DNA from 2 places in the Serratia sp. OS31 genome. Region 1 is predicted to be linked to the other one. Evidence: predicted binding sites of a transcription regulator. Region 1 holds the regulator's gene; the other holds the start of a gene.
The links. The regulator sigma-54, encoded in region 1, starts transcription at its own class of promoters, with help from an activator protein. The targets are predictions, from matches to a motif close to GTTGGCACANNTTTCGCTNT.
Positions count from the first base shown of each region.

Region 2: glnK (P-II family nitrogen regulator) is a predicted target of sigma-54. The motif match lies at 1,669-1,688, and genes of this name have one in related genera.

Region 1 is NZ_JACJFQ010000006.1:117,971-129,808, forward strand. It holds gene murA (UDP-N-acetylglucosamine 1-carboxyvinyltransferase) at 1-95, opposite strand, end outside; gene ibaG (BolA family iron metabolism protein IbaG) at 151-405, opposite strand; gene mlaB (lipid asymmetry maintenance protein MlaB) at 546-848, opposite strand; gene mlaC (phospholipid-binding protein MlaC) at 848-1,477, opposite strand; gene mlaD (outer membrane lipid asymmetry maintenance protein MlaD) at 1,492-2,043, opposite strand; gene mlaE (lipid asymmetry maintenance ABC transporter permease subunit MlaE) at 2,048-2,830, opposite strand; gene mlaF (phospholipid ABC transporter ATP-binding protein MlaF) at 2,835-3,650, opposite strand; gene H5P17_RS07730 (hypothetical protein) at 3,649-3,933, shown strand; gene H5P17_RS07735 (calcium/sodium antiporter) at 3,954-4,940, shown strand; gene kdsD (arabinose-5-phosphate isomerase KdsD) at 5,065-6,051, shown strand; gene kdsC (3-deoxy-manno-octulosonate-8-phosphatase KdsC) at 6,069-6,623, shown strand; gene lptC (LPS export ABC transporter periplasmic protein LptC) at 6,620-7,198, shown strand; gene lptA (lipopolysaccharide ABC transporter substrate-binding protein LptA) at 7,167-7,706, shown strand; gene lptB (LPS export ABC transporter ATP-binding protein) at 7,713-8,438, shown strand; gene rpoN (RNA polymerase factor sigma-54) at 8,489-9,922, shown strand; gene hpf (ribosome hibernation promoting factor) at 9,946-10,233, shown strand; gene ptsN (PTS IIA-like nitrogen regulatory protein PtsN) at 10,392-10,853, shown strand; gene rapZ (RNase adapter RapZ) at 10,985-11,838, shown strand, end outside; gene npr (PTS phosphocarrier protein NPr) at 11,836-11,838, shown strand, end outside.
Region 2 is NZ_JACJFQ010000004.1:148,888-160,725, forward strand. It holds gene smdB (multidrug efflux ABC transporter permease/ATP-binding subunit SmdB) at 1-1,446, shown strand, start outside; gene glnK (P-II family nitrogen regulator) at 1,738-2,076, shown strand; gene amtB (ammonium transporter AmtB) at 2,113-3,399, shown strand; gene H5P17_RS05705 (MOSC domain-containing protein) at 3,630-4,316, shown strand; gene asd (archaetidylserine decarboxylase) at 4,318-5,166, shown strand; gene H5P17_RS05715 (peroxiredoxin) at 5,224-5,802, shown strand; gene tesB (acyl-CoA thioesterase II) at 5,904-6,767, opposite strand; gene H5P17_RS05725 (YbaY family lipoprotein) at 6,998-7,489, shown strand; gene H5P17_RS05730 (MGMT family protein) at 7,555-7,869, opposite strand; RNA gene ffs (signal recognition particle sRNA small type) at 8,027-8,123, shown strand; gene H5P17_RS05740 (hypothetical protein) at 8,263-9,918, opposite strand; gene H5P17_RS05745 (NCS2 family permease) at 10,201-11,544, opposite strand; gene H5P17_RS05750 (adenine deaminase C-terminal domain-containing protein) at 11,585-11,838, opposite strand, start outside.

The sequences.
Region 1 (11,838 bases):
GCGGCGAACAGGATCGGCAGGGCGGCGTTTTTAGCCCCGGAAATAGCCACTTCACCGCTGAGGCGGGTCCGGCCCTGCACACGAAATTTATCCATTTGACTACTCTCTGTTATCTAAACTGACGCTGCCCGCCCCGCTGGGCAAACAGCCTTAAAATCCGTTGAGTTTGCGATCTCGCTGCCACTCTTCAGGGGTGTACGCCTTAATCGACAAGGCGTGAATACGGTTGTCCGCAATGTATTCCATCAGCGGCGCATAGACCGTCTGTTGTTTCTTGACGCGGCTCATGGCGGCAAACAGCTCACCGACCACGATCACCTGAAAATGGCTGCCGTCGCCGGTAACATGTGCTTCTTCCAGTGCCAATGCGCGCATCAGCACATCTTTAATCTCGCTATTTTCCATAGTATCCAGTTCTGTATCAAAAGGATCATAATCAGCCTGATATCTTAGTGGAATACGACGTTTTCTTAAACTAAAGAAAAAGCCCCTGTTGTACAGGGGCTTTCTGGGGAGAAAACGTCTTCATCCAGTCGAAAATCGGGCTAACCAGCGGTATCGACAGGCATTATTGCTTGCAGATTGTACAATGCGATCAGCGTTTTCAGGCGATCGCCGGCGCCAGAAATTTTTAACTCCACGCCATGTTGGCGCTGCTGTTCGCGCAGATGCACCAGCAGTGCCAGCCCGGACGAGTCCACCCGCTGCAGTTGAGTCACGTCGATAGCGGTTTTATCCGCCAGCAACGTTTCCCGCTGTTCCCACAGCGGCAGCAGCGTTTCCCGATCCAGTGCACCGCGCAGGATCAGGGTCTGTTGCTGCGATTCAAAGCTGAGTGCCGCTGACATCAGTTTTTCTGATCCAGCGTAATCGGCTGAGCCGCCGCCGCTTGCAGTTGCTTGGTCAGGCCGTCGATCCCCTGGGTACGCAGCGTAGAAGCCCACTCGTTCTGCTTGGTGGTAATCATGCTGACGCCTTCGGCGATCATGTCATAGGCCTGCCAGTGACCGGTTTTGGTGTTTTTGCGCCACTGGAAGTCCAGACGCACCGGCGGACGACCGCCGTTGTCGATGATGGTCACGCGGATCGCCACAATGCTGGCGTCGCCCAGCGGCTTCTCGGGTTCAATCTGATAAGTTTGGCCGTGGTACATCGCCAGCGCCTGGCCGTAAGCCTGTTCCAGATAGGACTGGAATGCGGTGAAGTAGGCTTCACGCTGCGCCGGCGTCGCTTCTTTGTAAAAACGGCCCAGCACCAGCGCACCGGCATATTTGACCTGCACAAACGGCATCAGCTCCTGATGCACCACGGAACGCAGGTAGTTCGGGTCCTGCTTGATCTTCGGCTGCTCGGTTTTCAGACGGGTGAAGGTCTTCTCAGCCGCGTCTTGCATCAGGCTGTAAGGATTGGTCTGATCGACCGCATTCGCCAGCGGTGCGACCACCAGCAGGGCAACCATAAGTAAACGTTTAAACATGCAGGTTTCCTCTCTTAATGAATAGGGGCAGCGGCTTGCGGGGCAGCGCCGGCAGCCGGCTGAGCAGCCGCGTCTCCCGTTTTGGCTGCATCATCCTGACCGCCGCTCTTATACAGGAACTGGCCGATCAGATCTTCCAGAACCATGGCTGATTTGGTGTCCTGAATAGTACCGCCGTCTTTCAAAATGGCCGTGCCCATGTCCGGATCTTCAAAACCGACGTTCAGCGCCAGATATTGCTCCCCCAGCAGGCCGGAGGTGCGGATAGCCAGCGAGCTGGTGTCCGGGATCTGGTCGTATTTATCCTGGATATCCAGGGCTACGCGCGGCGTATAGGTTTTAGGATCGAGCGTGATATCAGCCACTCGGCCAATCATCACACCGCCGATTTTCACCGGAGAACGCGCTTTCAGACCGCCGATGTTATCGAAGGTCGCATAGATGCGGTATGTCGGCTCGTTACCGATCGACTTAATGTTCGCCACTTGCAGGCACAGAAACACGATGGCGCACAGCGCAATCAGCATAAATGCCCCAACCCAGATTTCACTCTTCTTCGTTTGCATCGAATCAATTCCCAAACATCAGTGCTGTCAGCACGAAATCCAATCCCAACACCGCCAGTGACGAATGTACCACGGTACGGGTCGTTGCCCGGCTTATCCCTTCAGAGGTCGGTACGGCATCATACCCGTTGAAGATGGCAATCCAGGTCACGGTGATGGCAAATACCACGCTCTTGATCAGGCAATTGAGCAGGTCTTTTTTCCACTCAACGGCGCCCTGCATGGCCGACCAGAAGAAGCCGCTGTCAATGCCCTTCCAGTCTACGCCAACCACCGAGCCGCCCCAGATGCCGATAGCGACAAAAATCATCGTCAGCAATGGCATGCTGATCAAACCGGCCCAGAAGCGCGGCGCAACGATACGCCGCAGCGGATCGACGGCCATCATTTCCAGACTGGAGATTTGTTCCGTTGCCTTCATCAGGCCAATTTCGGCCGTCAATGCAGAGCCGGCACGTCCGGCAAACAGCAGCGCGGTGACCACCGGGCCCAGTTCACGCAGCAGCGATAACGCCACCATCATGCCCAGGCTGGCTTCGGCGCTGTAAGTGGTGAGCACCAGATAGCCCTGCAACCCCAGCACCATACCGATAAACAACCCGGAAACCACGATGATCAGCAGCGACTGCACGCCAACGCTGTGCAACTGCTTGAGCAACAGTGGCCACTGCCTGCGCGGCTCAGGCCGCCCGACCAGCGCGTTGAACAGCATCAACCCGGCGCGCCCAAAGCTGGCGCTGGTGTTGATGCCACGGCGTCCTAACGACGCTAACGCCCGTAATAACATCAGCTTATTTACTCCCTAAACCTAACAGCTCGGCCTGGTAATCGCCGGCCGGATAACGGAAGGGTACCGGCCCATCGGCAATACCATCCAGGAACTGGCGCACGCGTGCATCAGGATTGTTCTGTAATTGCTGCGCCGTGCCTTCGGCTATCACCCGATGATCGGCCACAATGTAAGCGTAGTCGGCGATGCTCAGCACTTCCGGCACGTCATGCGAAACCACGATGCAGGTGATGCCCAGCGCGTGATTCAGCTCATCGATCAGCTTGACCAGCACGCCCATGGTGATGGGATCCTGGCCGACGAAAGGCTCGTCGAACATGATCATCTCCGGATCGAGCGCAATCGCACGCGCCAGCGCAGCTCGCCGCGCCATGCCGCCTGACAATTCATTCGGCATCAGATCGGCCGCTCCCCGCAGCCCCACCGCTTCCAGCTTCATCATCACCGTGCTGCGCAGAATGGGCTCCGGCAAACGGCTATGTTCCCGCAGCGGGTAAGCCACGTTTTCGAACACCGTCAGATCGGTAAACAGCGCGCCAGACTGAAACAGCATGCTCATTTTCTTGCGCGCTTCATACAGTTGATGGCGAGACAACGCGGGAATGTTATCGCCATCAAACCAGATTTCACCGCTGTCCGGTGCCAGCTGACCGCCGATCAGACGCAGCAGCGTCGTTTTGCCAATACCGGACGGCCCCATGATCGCCGTGACCTTGCCACGGGGAACCGTCAGGTTGATATCTTCGAATATCAGTCGATCGCCGCGCGAGAACGTCATGTCGCGAACTTCGACCAGATTCTCTGCCTTCTGGTGCATGTTAATTGATCCTTTACGGGTCATTTTTGCCAAATCTACCCACGATGTTAAAGCAACGGGCGCAATGCGTCTCATCTTTACAAAAACTTACCGCCATTTCGCTACCAATGGTGCCATAGGTTTTACTTTTACGCGCCACCCGGTCAAAATTGGCGCCATAACGAAAAAAAACGAAAGTGTTCATATATTAGCCGGGAAAACCCGTTGCTGCGGTTTTAACCTGCGCAACGGAGGGCAAAGCAAGATAGCCGAATTACGGCTTTTAACCAACGAACCGGGATGATACCCAACAAAGGACCCTGCATGTTTCTCGCGATAGCTTTATTAATCGTTGGTTTATTTTTACTGGTATATGGTGCAGACCGCTTAGTTTACGGTGCTGCGGTAATTTCCCGTTCACTCGGCGTGCCACCGCTGATTATCGGTATGACCATCGTCGGCATCGGCACTTCACTGCCGGAGCTGTTTGTGTCGACCACTGCGGCATTGAACGGGCAAATCGATATGGCCGTGGGGAACGTATTAGGTTCCAACATCACGAATATTTTGCTGATCCTCGGCGTTGCCGCGCTGATACACCCGCTGGCGGCGCGATCCGAAGTGTTGCGGCGCGAACTGCCGCTGATGTTGGCGGTCACAGTATTGTGCGGTTTCGTGCTGATGGACGGCACGCTGAGCCGGCAGGATGGCGTGCTGCTGTTGGCCGCCGCCGCGATATTTATTCTGTTGATGTTGAAAATTGCCCGGTTGGCGCAGCGTGAAGGCAGCGACAGCCTGACCGTGGAGCAACTCGCCGAACTGCCGCAGGACAGCAGCAACACCGTGGCGGTGTTGTGGCTGGTGCTGGCGTTTATCATTCTGCCGCTGTCTTCCAAAATGGTGGTCGATAACGCCACGGTCATCGCGCACTATTTCGGTATGAGTGAGTTGGTGGTGGGCCTGACCGTCATTGCCATCGGCACCAGCCTGCCGGAGCTGGCCACGTCGATCGCCGGCGCACTCAAGGGCGAAGATGATATGGCGATTGGCAATATCATCGGCTCCAACATTTTCAACACGGTGATCGTGCTGGGCGTGCCCGCCCTGCTGTCTCCGGGGACCGTCGATGGTGCCGCCTTCCATCGCGATTACTGGGTCATGCTGGCCGTCAGCATTGTGCTCAGCGCCCTGTGCATCGGGCGCAAACATCGCATCGGTCATCTGGCCGGCGCTCTGTTATTATGTGGTTTTATTGCGTACCTTGCGGTGCTGTTTTTTAACCCTTTCAATTCATTTAGCTATAGCCTCTAGCTTTCAAGTTGCAGCCAGGCGACAAACTCACTCATCCCCAGGTGCCTGCTCAGGTAAGTCACCGGGATGAGTGGATACGGCGCTGTAATTTGAGAGATGACGGGTATGACCGATGGGAATGAGCATGTCGAACATTCAGTTGCAACCGGGCTTTGATTTTCAGCAGGCAGGCAAAGAAGTGCTGCAGATTGAGCGTGACGGGCTGGCCCAGCTCGATCAATACATCAATGCAGACTTTACCCGCGCCTGCGAGTTGATCGCCGAATGCAGCGGCAAAGTGGTTGTGATGGGCATGGGTAAATCCGGGCACATCGGCTGCAAGATTGCCGCCACCTTCGCCAGCACCGGAACGCCGTCGTTCTTTGTTCATCCGGCCGAGGCCAGCCATGGCGATCTCGGCATGGTCACCGCACAGGATATCGTGCTCGCCATTTCCAATTCGGGTGAGTCCAACGAAATACAGGCGCTGATCCCGGTGTTGAAACGTCAGCGTATCCCGCTGATCTGCATGACCAACAACCCGGAAAGTTCGATGGGCAAGGCGGCGGATATTCACCTGTGCATCAAGGTGCCACAGGAAGCCTGCCCACTCGGCCTGGCGCCGACCACCAGCACCACCGCCACGTTGGTGATGGGCGATGCGTTGGCCGTCGCACTGTTAAAAGCTCGCGGTTTCACGCCGGAAGATTTTGCGTTATCGCACCCAGGGGGCGCTCTGGGCCGCCGCCTGCTGCTGCGCGTATGCGACATCATGCACAGCGGCGATGAAATTCCTCACGTCAGCGCCGATGCATCGCTGCGCGACGCGCTGCTGGAAATTACCCGAAAAAATCTGGGCATGACGGTTATCTGCGATGATTTGATGAAAATTGCCGGTATCTTCACCGACGGTGACCTGCGCCGGATTTTCGATATGGGCATCAATCTCAACGAGGCCCGCATTGTCGATGTCATGACGCTCGGCGGCGTGCGGGTACGCCCGAACCTGCTGGCGGTCGACGCGCTGAATCTGATGCAGCAACGTCACATCACCGCACTGCTGGTTGCCGATGGCGACCAATTGCTGGGTGTGGTACATATGCATGACATGCTGCGCGCCGGCGTCGTTTAACTATGGAAGAGAACTCAATGAGTCTGGTTGAAACCTGCTACGGGCCTGTAGAGCAAGAGGTCATGGCGCGTGCCGGCAAAATCCGCCTGCTGATTTGTGATGTCGACGGCGTGCTGTCAGACGGCCTGATTTTCATGGGCAACAATGGCGAAGAATTAAAAGCGTTTAACGTACGCGACGGTTACGGCATCCGCTGCCTGAAAACCTCGGATATCGAAGTGGCAATCATTACCGGTCGCTCCGCCAAGCTGTTGGAAGACCGGGCTAAAACGCTCGGCATCACGCACCTTTATCAAGGGCAATCCGATAAGCTTTTGGCCTTCCGCGAACTGTTGGATACACTGTCGCTGACGGCAGATCAGGTCGCCTATATCGGCGACGACCTGATCGACTGGCCGGTGATGGCGCAGGTTGGCCTGGCGGTCGCGGTGGCAGATGCGCACCCGCTGCTGACGCCACGGGCCCATTATGTTACCCGCATTGCCGGCGGCCGCGGTGCGGTACGTGAGCTGTGCGACATTATTCTTTTGGCTCAAAACAAGCTGGAAGACGCCAAAGGGCTATCGATATGAGTAAAACCAAACTTTGGATCACCGTGCTGCTGGCGGTGATCGCACTGGCGCTGATTGGCTGGAACATGACGGATTTCAGTGATGATACGGCTCCGGGGCCGGTGAACAGCCAGGACCCGACTTATCAGAGCCAGCATACGGTCACCATAGTGTACAATCCGACCGGCAAGCTGAGTTACAAGCTGGTGGCGGAAGACGTGAAGTACTATACAGCCGATGAATTAAGCTGGTTCACCCAACCGGTGATGACGCTGTTTGATGAAAACGCGGTGGCCACCTGGTCAGTTCGCGCCGACCGCGCCAAACTGACTAAAGACCGGATGCTGTATCTTTACGGCCACGTCGAGGTGAACAGCCTGACCACCACGTCGCAGCTGGAAAAAATTAAAACAGACAATGCTCAGGTGAACCTGGTGACCCAGGATGTGGCTTCGGATGACGAAGTGACGCTCTACGGGACGAACTTCACCTCTAACGGCATGAAAATGCGTGGGAACCTGCGGGCCAAGACCGCTGAGCTGATTGATAAGGTTAAGACCAACTATGAAATTCAAAACCAACAAACCAAGCCGTAATCTGTTAATCGGCAGCTTGATTTTGGCCGCCAGCGCCCCCGCATGGGCGCTGAAGTCCGACTCCAATCAGCCGGTGAGCATCGACTCGCTGAAACAGTCTCTGGACATGCAGAGCAACGTCAGCACCTTTACTGATAACGTGGTGATCAAACAAGGCACCATCGATATCAAAGCGGACAAAGTCGTGGTCACCCGCCCGGGCGGCGATCAGAACAAAACTTATATTGAAGCCTTTGGCAACCCGGTCACCTTCTATCAGATGCAAGACAGCGGCAAGCCGGTGAAAGGCCATGCTCAGAAGGTGCGTTACGATGTGGCGTCTCAGTTGGTGACCCTGACCGGGAACGCCTATCTGGAACAGCTCGACAGCAACGTCAAGGGCGATCGCATCACCTACCTGGTGCAACAGCAGCAAATGCAGGCGTTTAGCGATAAAGGCAAACGCGTGACTACGGTTCTGGTACCGTCGCAGTTGCAAGACAAAAACGGGCAAAACAAGAGTAACTAATCACTTATGGCTACACTCATCGCAGAAAACCTGGCGAAAGCCTACAAGGGCCGCAAAGTCGTTGAAGACGTCAGCCTGAAAGTGAAATCCGGCGAAATCGTCGGCCTGCTGGGGCCAAACGGCGCCGGCAAGACCACCACTTTCTACATGGTGGTCGGTATCGTTCAGCGTGACGCCGGGCGTATCGTGATTGACGAAGAAGACATCAGCCTGCTGCCGCTGCACGCCCGTGCGCGTCGTGGCATCGGCTATCTGCCGCAGGAAGCCTCGATCTTCCGCCGTCTGAGCGTTTACGACAACCTGATGGCAGTGCTGGAGATCCGTGACGATCTCAGCAGCGAACAGCGGGCGGACCGTGCGGTAGAGCTGATGGAAGAGTTCCATATCTCCCACCTGCGCGACAACCTGGGCCAGGCGCTGTCCGGTGGCGAACGTCGCCGCGTGGAGATCGCCCGTGCGCTGGCGGCTAACCCGAAATTCATCCTGCTGGATGAACCCTTCGCCGGGGTTGACCCGATTTCCGTTATCGACATTAAAAAAATTATCGAGCACTTGCGTGACAGCGGCCTGGGCGTGCTGATCACCGACCACAACGTGCGCGAAACGCTGGACGTGTGTGAACGCGCCTATATCGTCAGCCAGGGCAAACTGATTGCTCACGGCACGCCTGATGCTATTCTGGCCGATGAGCAGGTAAAACGCGTTTATCTGGGCGAAGAATTCCGCCTCTGAGTGCCGGCGCGTCCTGATGGACGACTGTTAACGGAAGTAGACTGAAGAATATGAAGCAAGGTTTGCAACTCAGGTTTAGCCAACAACTGGCCATGACCCCCCAGCTCCAGCAGGCCATACGCCTGCTGCAGTTGTCCACGCTTGAGCTCCAGCAGGAGATACAGCTGGCGTTAGAGAGCAATCCACTGCTTGAACAAACCGATTTGCACGAAGAAATCGACGCTAAAGAGACCACCGAAACCGAAGGTTTGGACACCCGGGAGGCGCTGGAGCAAAAGGACATGCCCGAAGAGCTGCCGCTGGACGCCACCTGGGACGAGATCTATACCGCCGGCACTCCGTCAGGGACCCGCACCGATTACAGTGACGATGAACTGCCGGTGTATCAGGGCGAAACCACCCAAACCCTGCAGGATTACCTGATGTGGCAGGTGGATCTGACGCCGTTTTCCGATACCGATGCCGCCATCGCCACCTCAATCGTCGACGCCGTCGATGACACCGGCTATCTCACCGTGCCGCTGGAAGACATTCTGGAGAGCATCGGTGACGAGAATGTGACAATGGACGAAGTCGAAGCGGTATTGAAGCGCGTGCAGCGGTTTGATCCGGTTGGCGTCGCGGCGCGCGACCTGCGCGATTGTCTGCTGGTCCAGCTTTCCCAGTATGCCAAAGACACCCCTTACCTCGCAGAAGCACGCCTGATCATCAGCGAACATCTGGACCTGTTGGCGAACCACGACTTTCGCAGCCTGATGCGAACAACGCGCTCAAAAGAAGATACACTGAAAGAAGCGATGCTGCTGATCCAGTCACTCGATCCGCGTCCAGGCCAGTCGATCAACACCGGCGAATCTGAGTACGTGATCCCGGACGTGCTGGTACGCAAAGTGCAGGATGTGTGGACGGTCGAGCTCAACAGCGACAGCATCCCAAGGCTGAAGATAAACCAGCAGTATGCCGCACTGGGCAACACTGCGCGTAACGACAGCGACGGTCAGTACATCCGCAGCAATCTGCAGGAAGCGAAATGGCTGATCAAGAGCCTGGAAAGCCGCAACGACACCCTGCTGAAAGTTTCGCGCTGCATCGTCGAGCAGCAGCAGGCGTTCTTTGAGCAAGGCGCGGAATTTATGAAGCCCATGGTGCTGGCGGATATCGCTCAGGCCGTGGAGATGCATGAATCGACAATTTCACGCGTGACCACGCAGAAGTTTTTGCACAGTCCGCGCGGCATTTTCGAATTGAAGTATTTCTTCTCAAGCCACGTGAATACCGACAGCGGAGGCGAAGCTTCCTCTACGGCGATCCGCGCGGTGGTGAAGAAATTGATTGCGGCGGAAAACCCCGCCAAACCGCTCAGCGACAGCAAGCTGGCCACCCTGCTCTCCGATCAGGGGATCATCGTGGCACGGCGTACCGTCGCCAAGTACCGAGAGTCTTTGTCCATCCCGCCGTCCAACCAGCGTAAACAGTTGGTTTGACCTCTATTGAGAAGGAAGACACTATGCAGCTCAACATTACCGGACACCACATCGAAATCACCGAACCCTTGCGTGAGTTCGTGAACACCAAGTTCGCCAAACTCGAACAGTATTTTGACCGCATAAATCAGGTGTATGTCGTGCTTAGTGTGGAAAAAGTGCAGCAGATTGCGGAAGCGACGGTGCACGTGAATGGAGGCGAGTTGCACGCCACCTCGGAAGACGAGAACATGTATGCGGCAATTGATACCCTGATCGACAAACTGGCGCGTCAATTGAACAAACATAAAGACAAACTGAAACAACACTGACATTCTGGGCCGTTTCCGTCAGCGGGTACGGCTCAAACGTAGCCTCGGCCATCGGCGCGTTACCTGTTTGGGTACGCGCCGATAAGCCATCAGGGTTAAACAAGGCGAAAAATCACCTCACAAGCCTGCTTGCTGGTGTGGTTTTAAGTGAAGATGAGATGAACAACGAAACAATGCAGTTAAGCTCGGTATTAAATATCGAGTGCACCAGAAGCTCTGTACATTGCACCAGCAAGAAGCGGGCTTTGGAAATTATTAGCGAACTGGCCGCCAAACAGCTCAACCTGTCACCCCAGGTGGTGTTTGACGCGGTTCTCACCCGCGAGCGCATGGGCAGCACCGGTATCGGCAACGGTATCGCCATTCCCCATGGCAAACTGGAAGAGGACACACTGCGGGCCGTTGGCGTGTTTATTCGTCTCGACCAACCTATCGCCTTCGACGCCATTGATAACCAGCCGGTCGATCTGCTGTTCGCCCTGCTGGTGCCGGCCGACCAATGTAAAACCCATTTGCATACCCTGTCTCTGGTCGCCAAGCGTCTGGCCGACAAAACAGTATGCCGTCGCCTGCGCGCGGCGCAAAGTGACGAAGAGCTTTACCAAATCATCACCGAGTAACGCCCGGCTGGCGTGACTTCCAGCCCGGATAACGATACTGTTTAGCCATGATGGATTCCGGTTCAGGCCGGAATAATAAAGTTTCTAACGGTGGCGATAGACGCCGCCGAGATGCCAGGGGGAGTTGCCACATGGTGCTGATGATTGTCAGCGGCCGTTCCGGTTCAGGGAAATCCGTCGCCTTGCGGGCGCTGGAAGACATGGGTTTTTACTGCGTTGATAACCTGCCCGTGGTACTGCTGCCGCAGCTTGCCAATACGCTGGCGGAACGCAACAGCTCCGCGGCGGTAAGCATCGACGTGCGTAACATGCCGGAATCGCCGGAAGTGTTTGAATATGCGATGACCCAACTGCCGGACAGCTTTTCGCCGCAGTTGCTGTTCCTCGACGCTGACCGTAACACACTGATCCGCCGTTACAGTGATACTCGCCGCTTACACCCGCTGTCCAGCAAGAACCTGTCGCTGGAAAGCGCCATCGACGAAGAAAGCGATCTGCTTGAGCCGCTGCGTTCACGGGCCGATCTGATCATCGACACCTCGGAAATGTCGGTGCATGAACTGGCCGAAATGCTGCGTACCCGTTTACTGGGCAAACGCGAGCGCGAACTGACCATGGTGTTTGAATCCTTCGGCTTTAAACACGGCATCCCGATCGACGCCGATTACGTGTTCGACGTGCGTTTCCTGCCGAACCCACACTGGGACCCTAAACTTCGCCCGATGACCGGCCTGGATAAACCCGTCGCCTCATTCCTCGATCGCCACACTGAAGTGCACAACTTTATCTACCAGACCCGCAGCTATCTGGAACAGTGGCTGCCGATGCTGGAAACCAACAACCGCAGCTACCTGACGGTGGCCATTGGCTGTACCGGCGGTAAGCACCGTTCAGTCTACGTGGCAGAACAGTTGGCCGACTACTTCCGCTCACGCGGCAAGAACGTGCAATCGCGCCACCGCACGCTGGAAAAACGTAAACAATG
Region 2 (11,838 bases), on a different contig from region 1:
CCGCTTAGCGCCTTTGATACGCAACCGGTGGGGCAGTTGATCTCGCGAGTGACCAATGACACCGAGGTGATTAAAGACCTGTACGTCATGGTAGTGTCCACCGTACTGAAAAGCGCTGCGCTGATTGGCGCCATGCTGGTGGCGATGTTCAGCCTGGACTGGCGCATGGCGCTGGTGGCAGTCTGCATCTTCCCGGCGGTGTTTGTGGTGATGGGCATTTACCAATACTACAGCATCCCGATTGTGCGTCGGGTACGCAGCTATCTGGCAGACATCAACGACGGCTTTAACGAAGTGATCAACGGCATGGGCGTGATCCAGCAGTTCCGCCAGCAGATCCGCTTTGGCGAACGCATGAGTGCCGCCAGCCGTTCGCACTACACTGCACGTATGCAGACTCTGCGGCTGGATGGTTTCCTGCTGCGTCCGCTGCTCAGCCTGTTTTCGGCGTTGGTGCTGTGCGGCCTGCTGATGCTGTTCGGCTTCAGCGGCGAGGGCACCATTGGCGTGGGCGTGCTCTATGCTTTTATCAACTACCTTGGGCGTTTGAATGAGCCGTTGATCGAACTGACGTCGCAGCAGTCGATTCTGCAGCAGGCGGTGGTGGCCGGCGAGCGTATTTTCGAACTGATGGATCGCCGTCAACAGAGCTATGGAACGGACGATCGCCCGCTGGAGAGTGGCCGCATCGATATTGAAGACCTGAGCTTTGCCTACCGCGATGACAAAAAGGTGCTGCAGCATATTTCGCTGTCGGTGCCGTCGCGGGGGTTTGTGGCGCTGGTGGGCCATACCGGCAGCGGCAAGAGCACGCTGGCCAACCTGCTGATGGGATATTACCCGGTCAACCAGGGCGAAGTCCGTCTTGATGGTCGTCCGTTGGCCAGCCTGTCGCATCGCACGTTGCGGCAGGGGGTGGCAATGGTGCAGCAGGATCCGGTGGTGATCGCCGAATCGGTGCTGGCCAACGTGACGCTGGGCCGTAACATCAGTGAAGAGACAGTGTGGCAGGCGCTGGAAACGGTGCAATTGGCTGAGCTGGTACGTGGTTTCCCGCAGGGTATTCACACCCGGCTGGGCGAGCAGGGGAACAACCTGTCGGTGGGGCAGAAACAGCTCTTGGCGATGGCCAGGGTGTTGGTGCAGGCGCCACAAATCCTGATCCTCGACGAAGCGACCGCCAACATCGATTCAGGCACCGAACAAGCGATTCAGCGTGCACTGCGCCTGATCCGTGAACATACCACGCTGGTGGTGATCGCTCACCGATTGTCGACCATTGTGGATGCCGACTCTATTCTGGTTCTGCATCGGGGCCAGGCTGTCGAGCAGGGCAATCATCAGCAACTGTTGGCTCAGCAGGGGCGTTACTTCCAGATGTACCAGCTGCAACTGGTGGGCGAAGAATTGGCCGCTGCCAGTCGCGAAGAAATACCAACCGCATGATCTCAGGGGGCCACGGCCCCCTTATTTCTTGAGCGCCACGCACCACAAACAGGCACAGATCCTTTTTAAATCCCTTTCACTGCACTTTTTCGACGCGTCACGCACCAAAATAGTGCGCAATATTTAATCAGTTCATCAGATGTTCGCGCGTTCCCAGCCGATCGCTGCATGTCAGATCCCTATCCTGCCGGTTAATTTGCTGAATCTGCGTACAAAACCATTTGTGGCATAGCCTTTGCTTTATAAGTCTCGTACCGGGGTGAGTTTGGGCTTAATTCGTGGAGGGGCAATATGAAGCTGGTGACCGTGGTGATTAAACCATTCAAGCTGGAGGACGTGCGTGAAGCCCTATCCTCTGTAGGCATTCAGGGGCTGACCGTAAGCGAAGTAAAAGGCTTTGGTCGCCAAAAGGGACACGCTGAGCTCTATCGTGGAGCCGAATACAGCGTCAACTTCTTACCTAAAGTAAAAATCGACATCGCCATCGCCGACGATCAGTTGGATGAAGTGGTTGATGTGATTAGCAAAGCGGCCTACACCGGCAAAATCGGTGACGGCAAAATTTTCGTTGCCGAATTGCAACGTGTCATTCGCATTCGCACCGGCGAAACAGACGAAGCAGCACTGTAATCACAGGCTCAGTAAAGTAATGGGGATGGATTGATAATGAAAAAACTTTTATCCATGTTGGGCCTGAGTACGGTAACCATGGTTCCTTCTTTGGCCCTGGCCGCTCCGGCGGTCGCAGACAAGGCTGACAACGCCTTCATGATGATTTGCACCGCTTTGGTGCTGTTCATGACCTTGCCGGGTGTCGCTCTGTTTTACGGTGGTTTGCTGCGTTCCAAAAACGTGCTCTCCATGTTGACCCAGGTCACCGTCACCTTTGCTTTGGTGTGCGTGTTGTGGGTCCTTTACGGCTACAGCCTGGCCTTCAGCGAAGGCAATGCCTTCTTCGGCGGTTTCCAGACGGCAATGCTGAAAGGCATAGGTATCGACAGCGTTACCGGAACCTTTAGCCAGATGATCCACGTGGCGTTCCAGTGTTCATTCGCTTGTATCACCGTTGCGCTGGTGGTGGGGGGCTTTGCCGAACGCATCCGTTTCTCGGCGGTGGTGATCTTCGCCGCTATCTGGTTCACCATTTCCTACCTGCCGATTGCCCACATGGTGTGGGGAGGTGGCTTCCTGGCCGCTGATGGCGCGCTGGACTTTGCCGGCGGCACCGTGGTGCATATCAATGCGGCAAGTGCCGGCCTGGTTGGCGCTTATCTGCTGGGCAAGCGTGCCGGTTTCGGTAAGGAAGCTTTCAAACCGCATAACCTGCCGATGGTATTTACCGGCGCTTCCATCCTGTATATCGGCTGGTTCGGCTTTAACGCCGGTTCCGCCAGCGCGGCTAACGGCATTGCGGCCCTGGCTTTCCTGAACACCGTAGTGGCGACCGCTGGCGCTATTCTTTCGTGGACTTTTGCCGAGTGGATTGTGCGCGGTAAACCTTCTCTGCTGGGTGCCTGTTCCGGCTGTATCGCCGGGTTGGTTGCCATCACGCCGGCTGCGGGTACCGTAGGGGTTGGCGGGGCGTTGATTATCGGCCTGGTCGGCGGTATTGCCGGTCTGTGGGGCGTGGTCACGCTGAAGAAATGGCTGAAAGTGGACGACACCTGCGATGTGTTCGGCGTGCATGGCGTGTGCGGCATCGTCGGCTGCTTGCTGACCGGCGTGTTCACCTCCGCCTCGCTGGGCGGAACCGGGTACGCGGAAGGCGTTACCATGGGGCATCAGGTATGGATCCAGCTGTTGAGCGTGGTGATCACGCTGGTGTGGTCCGGAGTGGCCGCCTTCATTGCCTTCAAAGTGGCAGGTGCTATCGTCGGGCTGCGCGTACCGGAAGAGCAGGAGCGCGAAGGTCTGGACGTCAACAGCCATGGTGAGAGTGCCTACAACCAATAAGCCTTGAAGAAGGGCAGTGCGCTAAATAACTCGAAAAATAATGATGATGCAGAAAGGGCGATGGAGACATCGCCCTTTTTCTTTTTTAACGATATTTCCCATTTTTAAGTAATGCATTGTTTTTATTGACCTTATATTAATTGCATTATCAAGTGCTTTTTCTATAATGGCCTTGGTTTGTACTGTTTGTTTTATTTGTTTGTATTAATACGTAATTATGAGAGATAGCGATGAAAGGAATAGTGAATTCTGTTTACGTAGGAAAAGTGGTTCCTTTCACTCGTCCTGACAGCTTTACCGGCATATTCAAAAAAGAGGTTAATCATCTGGTTTCAGTAGGTTATGAAGGCATTGAGGGTGATGAGATCGGCGACCTGAAGGTACATGGTGGACCGGAAAAGGCGATACACGTTTATCCATTGGAACATTATAAAAAGTGGAAGGCAGAATTTCCCGACTGTCCTTTTTTCGAGAATGCCGGCGCATTTGGCGAGAATTTTAGTACGCTCGGTTTGGATGAAAGCCAGGTCTTTGTCGGCGATATTTTTAGTATAGGGACGGCGGTAGTGGAGGTTTCACAAGGTCGATTACCCTGTTGGAAGTTAAATGACAGATTCGACATTCCCTATTTTTCGGAAATGCTACAAATTAACTACCGCACAGGTTGGTATTTCAGGGTGATTCAGCAAGGAAATGTCGGTCTGGGCGATGAAATTACCTTGATTAACAGGACCAATGATAAATGGAGTTTGCAGGAGATAATGAAAGTTATTTTTACCAAATCTCTTGATGAAGAAACCCTGACCAGTATGTTGGAATTACCCTTGGTTGCCTCTTGGCGGAAACTATTTATGAAAAGATTGCTCACTGGGACTGTTGAAGACTGGTCGCCAAGGCTGCATGGCAGAAAAGGTTAAAATGAAAGGACGCGTTGATTTTTTATCGCTGTTACGTACGGCATTCTTCACTATTGGGCGGCACCTCAGTGAGGCCAGTTTTTTTAACGTTCACTATTTTTTTATTTTCATCCTGTGCAAGGCAAAGTCAATCGATCTGTCAAGATATCAGAAGAAAAACATCAGGGACTACAGCAGCTTCCAGAACTTTTTTTGCAGAGAGCTCAGCGAGGAAACAAAGAGTAAAGTCAATTTATTGAACTCAAAGGAGCTTTGTATGTCTTGCGACGGGCGTATGGGGGCCCTGGGCGAGATAAAAGAGAATACGTTACTGCAAGCCAAGGGAGTTGAGTATTCCCTCTTCAGGCTTTTTGGTTTTAACAATGAAATGACGCAGGGCTACAATGGCGGCAGTTTCGCGAATATATACCTGGCACCGGAGGATTATCACAGGGTGCATATGCCGTTCGACGGTTTCTTGATTAATACCATTTATTGTCCCGGAGATTTTAAATCGGTCAGGGAGAAAAATGTAAAAAATGATAAAGAGTTATATGTTGGCAACGAACGGCTGATTTGTGAGTTTATGACGGAATATGGCAGGATGGCCGTTATTTTTGTAGGCGCATTTATGGTAGGGGGGATAGTCACGGCCTGGGGAGGAAAGGTCAACTATAACCGTCTCTACACCCATGAGTCTTTTTATAATGACTGTCTGTTTTATAAAAAAGGTGCCGAGATAGGCTATTTCACTATGGGGTCAACTGTCATAGTTCTGTTTGATTCCTGCTGGGATCTTGATTTCAGTAGGGTAAATCAAGGGGATAAGGTTGAGTTTTCTGACGCTTTTGCCACGGTGATGAAAAAGTAAGCGTTAACGCTTCGCCGACTATGAGGAAGTATTTTTATTTGAATAGGGAGCCAGAGCATGGCGAATATACATCACTTGGACAATCCCGGGTTCTTGCCAGACGACCTGCCATGCCCCTTGGATGACGGTGCGGCCGATCATCTGGTTGGCATGCCAATGCCGGCCCTGCGTTTTCACTCCACGTTTGGTGAGAGGGTCGACCTGTCAGTCTTGCCGGGGCGTACGGTCGTCTATGCCTATCCGAGGACCGGTGTGCCTCACGTCAATTTACCGGCAGGTTGGGACGCTATCCCTGGTGCCCGCGGCTGTACAGCGCAAACTTTATCGTTTCAGGCCGAAAAGGATATGTTTGCCGCCTTCGGGATCAGGATTTTTGGGTTGAGCACGCAAACCACGGATTATCAGAGAGAGCTGTCTGACCGACTCAGGCTGACTTTCCCCATCTTGAGCGATGCTGAGTTTGTATTGGTCGACGCCTTGCGTTTACCCACGATGAACGTGGAAGGCATACGGCTGATTAAGCGTTTAACGCTGATCATCAAGGATGGCACGATTGAACACGTGTTCTATCCCGTTTTCCCTGCGAACAGAGCGGCCGCTGAAGTCATCAAGTGGCTGCAAGACCAGCGGGATTAGGCTCCGGGAGCCTTTGCCTGATCAGGGCACCGGCCCATTTGTGAAGGTACAAAGCAAAAATGCCAGCCAACCGGGCTGGCATGCCATTGAAGGGGAGTTACTTAGGCTTCGCGCTGGCGGATGACGCCTTCCTGCACCGTAGTGGCGACCAGAACACCGTCACGGGTATAAAATTGTCCGCGTACAAATCCACGGGCGCCGGAAGCGGAGGTGCTTTCGACCACGTACAACAACCAGTCATCCATGCGGAAAGGGCGGTGGAACCACATTGAGTGGTCGATCGTTGCCACCTGCATGCCCGGCTCCAGGAAGCCTACGCCATGTGGCTGCAACGCCGTCGGCAGGAAGTTAAAATCTGACGCGTAACCCAGCAAATATTGGTGGATGCGCTGATCGTCCGGCATGGTGCCGTTGGCACGGAACCAAACGTAGCGGTGCGGCTCTTCCACGCTGCCCTTCAGTGGGTTGTGGAATTTGACCGGGCGCATTTCGATCGGCTTCTGCCCGATAAACTTTTCACGCACTTTATCCGGCAGCATGTGCGACAACTTTTGGGCAATGTCCGATTCGGACATCAGCCCTTCCGGCGGTGGCACATCCGGCATGGTGTTCTGATGTTCAAACCCTTCTTCCGGGCTCTGGAAAGAGGCGGTCATATAGAAAATCGGCTTGCCATGTTGAATGGCGCTGACGCGACGGGCGCTAAAACTGTTACCGTCGCGCAGGATTTCCACGTCGTAGATAATCGGCTTGCTGCTGTCGCCTGGGCGCAGAAAATAGCTGTGGAACGAGTGTACGCTCCGCTCTGCCGGAACTGTCTGTTTGGCGGCATAAAGTGCCTGACCAACCACCTGACCGCCAAATACCTGACGGAGCCCCAGATCTTCGCTTTGGCCGCGGAACAACCCTTCTTCGATTTTCTCCAGATCCAGCAGATCAAGGAGGTTTTGCAGTGCCTGGCTCATAAAGTTACTACCCTTATAATAATCATTTTGTTCAGTGTGCGGAATATCACGGTAAGACGTCAATATATTGCGTTATGGCACAGAGAAAATTGGCTGAATGCTGAACATTATTAGGGAGGTAAGTGATTAATAGGCAGTGTTAAATGGATTTTTCAGTGTTTTGTGCTAAGTTTAATGAGTGGGGTGGTGGAAGCCACCAACGTGTTGATAATAAAAAAGGAGACCGATCCATGAAACTCTGGCAAATCGTAGGTGGAGCTGCAGCATTAACCCTCACTCTGGCTGGCTGTGCCCAGAAGAGTGCCAATGTGCCTACTCCAACGGCGGGAAGCGCGGCGATTGCACAAACGCAGATTCAGGGCCCGGCGGTGACTGGTTCGGTTAACATTCGCCAGCGCATTGCGCTGCCGCCGGATGCGATACTGACCGTCACGCTCTCTGATGCTTCACTGGCGGACGCTCCGTCTAAAGTGATCGCCCAGCGTGCGGTACGTACCGACGGCAAACAAGCGCCGTTTAATTTTGTACTGCCGTTCAACCCGGCCGATATTCAGCCTAATGCGCGCATTATCCTGAGCGCGGCAATCACGGTTAATGGGCAACTGATCTTTATTACCGACACTATCCAGGAAGTGGTGAACCGTAACGGCACCCGTGCCGACCTGCTGCTGGTTCCGGTGCAAGGCATTCCGGTTCAGGCGACACCAACGGCGATGCCGTAATCCGGTGGTCCTGAAGCCGTAAGCTATCAACAGCCTTTGTGCTCCGGCCAAAGGCTGTTTTTTTATCACCAGCGCCAGCCGTAAACCAACAGATCCACCGTGCTATGGGCGCCAAAAATGATCCCTTCCGCAAGCAATGCCTGACGTTGGCGTTGGAAATCCTCCCCCTGCTGCGAAATTTGCCCGTGGCGGTTAATCACCCGATGCCAGGGCAGGCTGCTGCCTTCCGGTAGGCGACGCAATACGCCCCCCACCTGACGTGCCGCACGTGGTGAACCGGTCAGGCGCGCTACCTCACCGTAGGTCGTCACTTTGCCATAAGGAATGGCGGCCACCACGTGAAACACGCGCTGGCTGAACGAGGCGTCTTCTGGTTCCATTTCTGTGTTCCTGCTGCAGCGAAATCCCAAGATCAAAGTGTGCCACAGCCGAGGTGGGTAAGAAAACAGCGGTTGGCCCCGGTTGGCTTGCTATTTGGCTGGGCATCACCGATAATGCCCACCGCTTCGCAGTACCAGAAGCCGTCAATGGGGGCCCTGTTGGTTCTCCCGCAACACTAACTTGTGAACTCGGTCAGATCCGGAAGGAAGCAGCCGCAGCAGGTGACGTGTGTGCCGGGATGTAGCTGGCAGGGCCTCCACCAATTTCAGCGTCACACCATACTTTTCTCTAGCCTAGCCCTTGCCTTGGCATAGTCCCCTTGGATGGAAATAGCTGAAAGAACTCACTTTTAAACTTATTGTCCGCTTGCTGCGATAACTTGCAGTTGCACATTATGCAGCTATGGCACCAAACCCTTTCCAGACGCCAGGTGAACCAGCGCTGATACAAATCCAGCCTATAAATGCTCCAGCTGTTGGTGCTGTATTATATCTGATATCTCCAATACGATAGGTGCCGGAAGCCGGTGCGTTGGCTCCGATGGATTGTTTTCTAGTGGGTTGAATGTAGTAGGGATCCACGCTGCTCTGGATCAAAGCCCCATTGTGTTTTGTTGGATTGAATACCCCACCACCAGAACCAAAGGATACATCACCAATGACATAACCACCAATTATGAAAATATTTCTTGCTGCACTATTAAAGTTAATTTCGCTAGAGAAATGACAGGATTTAAAATAAACACCAATATTACCATTGGATGAACTTGTGCCTGTAACTTTCCCCCGAAACTCACAGTTGTCGAAGTAAGTAAGGTTGTCTGGGTAACTAATTGCTATATCTTTGGTAAAAATGCAGTTATCAAATACTTTAAATGAGCTGGTGGCTAATGCTGATAGGCTGGAGATGTTTGTACGATGAATGTAAACTCTACTATTGCTTCCTGATGTCATGGATAAATCAATTCCTGGTGTGCATCTGACATTGTACATATATAATTCACAATGACCGATGCTGATAACTCTGTATTCAGCTATGCCTCCATCGTTAAATGTATAAACTCCTTCACTTCCTTGGAAGAAAGTTCCTCCATTGGTATTAGTGACATCAACGTTAGCATTGTATTCAATGTGGCAAGAGTTGAACTCACAACAAATTCCGCCAATAGTACTAAAGACGGGGCAAACCCAGTTGTCTTCAAACTGACAGTTATTAAAACGAAGAAAGTTGGCCCTATCGCTGCCGTAACTACTTCTAATCATTATAGGGTTTTTTAGTGTTTTTGAAATATTGAAACTATCTACAGGATTTTTCCTATCTCCTGAACTGGAGCCGCTCCCCCAAATATCGACCGCATCGAACACACTGTCTTGGCATTTATCTATGAACAATGCGCAACCATTGAAGTCCTCAATGGTTATGTTGCGGTATGTTGCGCGATACTGCGCCTGCAGATAAAGGCCATCACCCAAGTATAAAGGGTTACCCAAGAGACTAAAATTCTCAAGAATGATGCCAGCATAGCCTTGTTCTGATCCGCCCCATAGGGGATTGTTTTTAGATGGAAAATTTAGCAATGCTTGGTTTTCATTATCAGTTCCTCTCATGTCAGAAAATACAGTTCTGTCTTTTGCTCCATGCCCTATTAGATGAATACCGCAGTTATTCTGAAAATAAATGGGACTCATCAATCGCATGGGATTGGCTCTGGGTGCCTGAGGAAGAATGACTGTTCTTTTTCGCGCGCTGGAGGCAATTCGTTGTAATGCAGGCGAGCAATCTTGCAAGCTCGGATCCAGGCCAAACCATGAAGCGTACCACTCTCTCTTTTGTGATTCGACTCGTTTCCACCTTTTCCCTGTTGCAGTTACGATAGTGGTGCCCGCATCATCAGGTGTTTTTGTATCTGTCTCATCATAATAGAAATCACCACCACCAAAAGGTGTCTTGCTATCGTCATAATAAGAACATAGGAATACACGCTGCCCGGTCAGTGATGGCTCAAGAATTCTTAAATTTTCTATGCTGGAAATGAGTTGCTGTGTCATAAGTACCTCTTTGCTCTAGATTGTTTTTTACTAAGGAAATATATATTCCATCCCTTAATTTCAGGTTTTAATTAGAAGCCTTTATTTGTAGTGGTTAAAATGTTAATTAATTAGGTGTTGTTCGTCTAGTTTTCGATGCTGTGTGGTGGATAGGTGAAATAATTTGTTTGAATTTGATGTATAAGGAGGGGGAGTAATAAAATTTAATAGGTGGGAGGGCGTTTTATCACTATTCAAGAGATGTGCTAATATATTGCAAGCACATCTCTTGAACCTTTAACCTCAGTGCTTCACCAACGTAGCGAAGTAGTACGCCAGCGGGATAGCCAACAGATAAAGTCCGACCGGGACTTCACGCCATTTGCCGGCAATCACCTTGATGATGATATAAAACAGCAGTCCACCGGCGATACCGGTACCGAAGCTGTTGGCAATCAGCGTGATCATCACCATCATCAGTACAGGCAGGCCGTCGGTAAAGTTGGCCAAATCGACTTTGCGCAATCCACTGAACATATTCAGGCCGATCAGGATCAATGCCGGTGCAGTGGCCTCTTTCGGGATCATCAGGGCAATGGGGGTAAACAGCAGCATCAGCAAGAACATGATGGCTGCCGCCAGCGCTGTTAATCCAGTCTTGCCACCGGCTTCGGCGGCGGCTGACGATTCGATCAGCGCCGTGGCGGCTGGTATACCAACCCAGGGCCCCAGTGCTGCAGCGATAGAATCCACCATAAAGGGCCGGTTGATGTGCGGCATGTTGCCGTGTTCGTCAAGTAATCCGGCTTCACCGCCGACGGCGAGCGTGGTCCCCATGGTGGAGAAAAACTCCGAGGCGAAAAAGACAAACAGGTAGGGCAGGAAGGCGATATTCAATGCACCAATCATATCGACGTGACCGAGCACTGGGGCCAATGAGTGTGGCATTGCCATCAGACTGGCGGGGAGGTGCGTGACGCCGAATGGAATCCCCACCAGGGTCGCGACTAGGATCGCCCACAAAATCGCGCCGGGGATGCGTCGAGCCTGTAGGGCAATGGCCAGAAACAGGCCGCACAGGGCAACCAGCGCACCGGGTGCCGTGAAGTCACCCAGCATCAGCGCATTGGATTTGGCATTGGCCAGCACCAGCCCGGCGTTACGAAATCCCAGCACCGCAACAAATAATCCGATAGAGGCGGTCAGCCCCAGCTTGATGGACTGCGGCACCGAGCGGGTAACCACCTCGCGCAGCCCAAGACGAGTCAGGGCAAAAAACAAAATGCCGGACCAGCAGGCGATACCCAGACCAATCTGCCACCCTATGCCTTCACTGCCCGCCAGCGTCACGCCGACCAACACCGAACCGCCGATACCCGGGCCAACGATAAACGGCAGATTACCGTAAAACGCCATAAGCAGGGTGCCGATCACAAACACCAGAATGGTACCGGTGGTCACTGCCCCCTTATCCATGCCGCCGATGGCCAGCAATCCGGGGATCACCACCAACAAATAGGCCGCAGCCAGAAAACCGGTGATACCGGCCAGGCATTCGGTTTTGACATTACTTTGCCGCGCATGCAGTTGAAAACGCCGTTGCAGCCAGCCCCCTGGTGTTGGAGCATTTACTGAGTTTTCAGCCATATAGACAATCTCCGTTGCTATCTCATTATTATGATTATTTTTACGCCGGGGTTTCCCAGCAGGCGATCAGCGGATCGACAATTTGGCGCGTGGTGCCGTCGGTCAGGCCGAGATCGGTCAGGTGCGGCCCGGCGTTGCACGCCAGGCAGGTGCCCTCAATTGCCTTGAAAACCCGGTAGGGCGGTTCCCAGTCGGCGATTTGTGCGCTCAGATCGCGCAGTTTTTTAAATTGTTGTGCCAGTTCTGCGGCAGGCAGATCGGAAAGCATGCCGGCAATCGGCATCGCCACCTGGG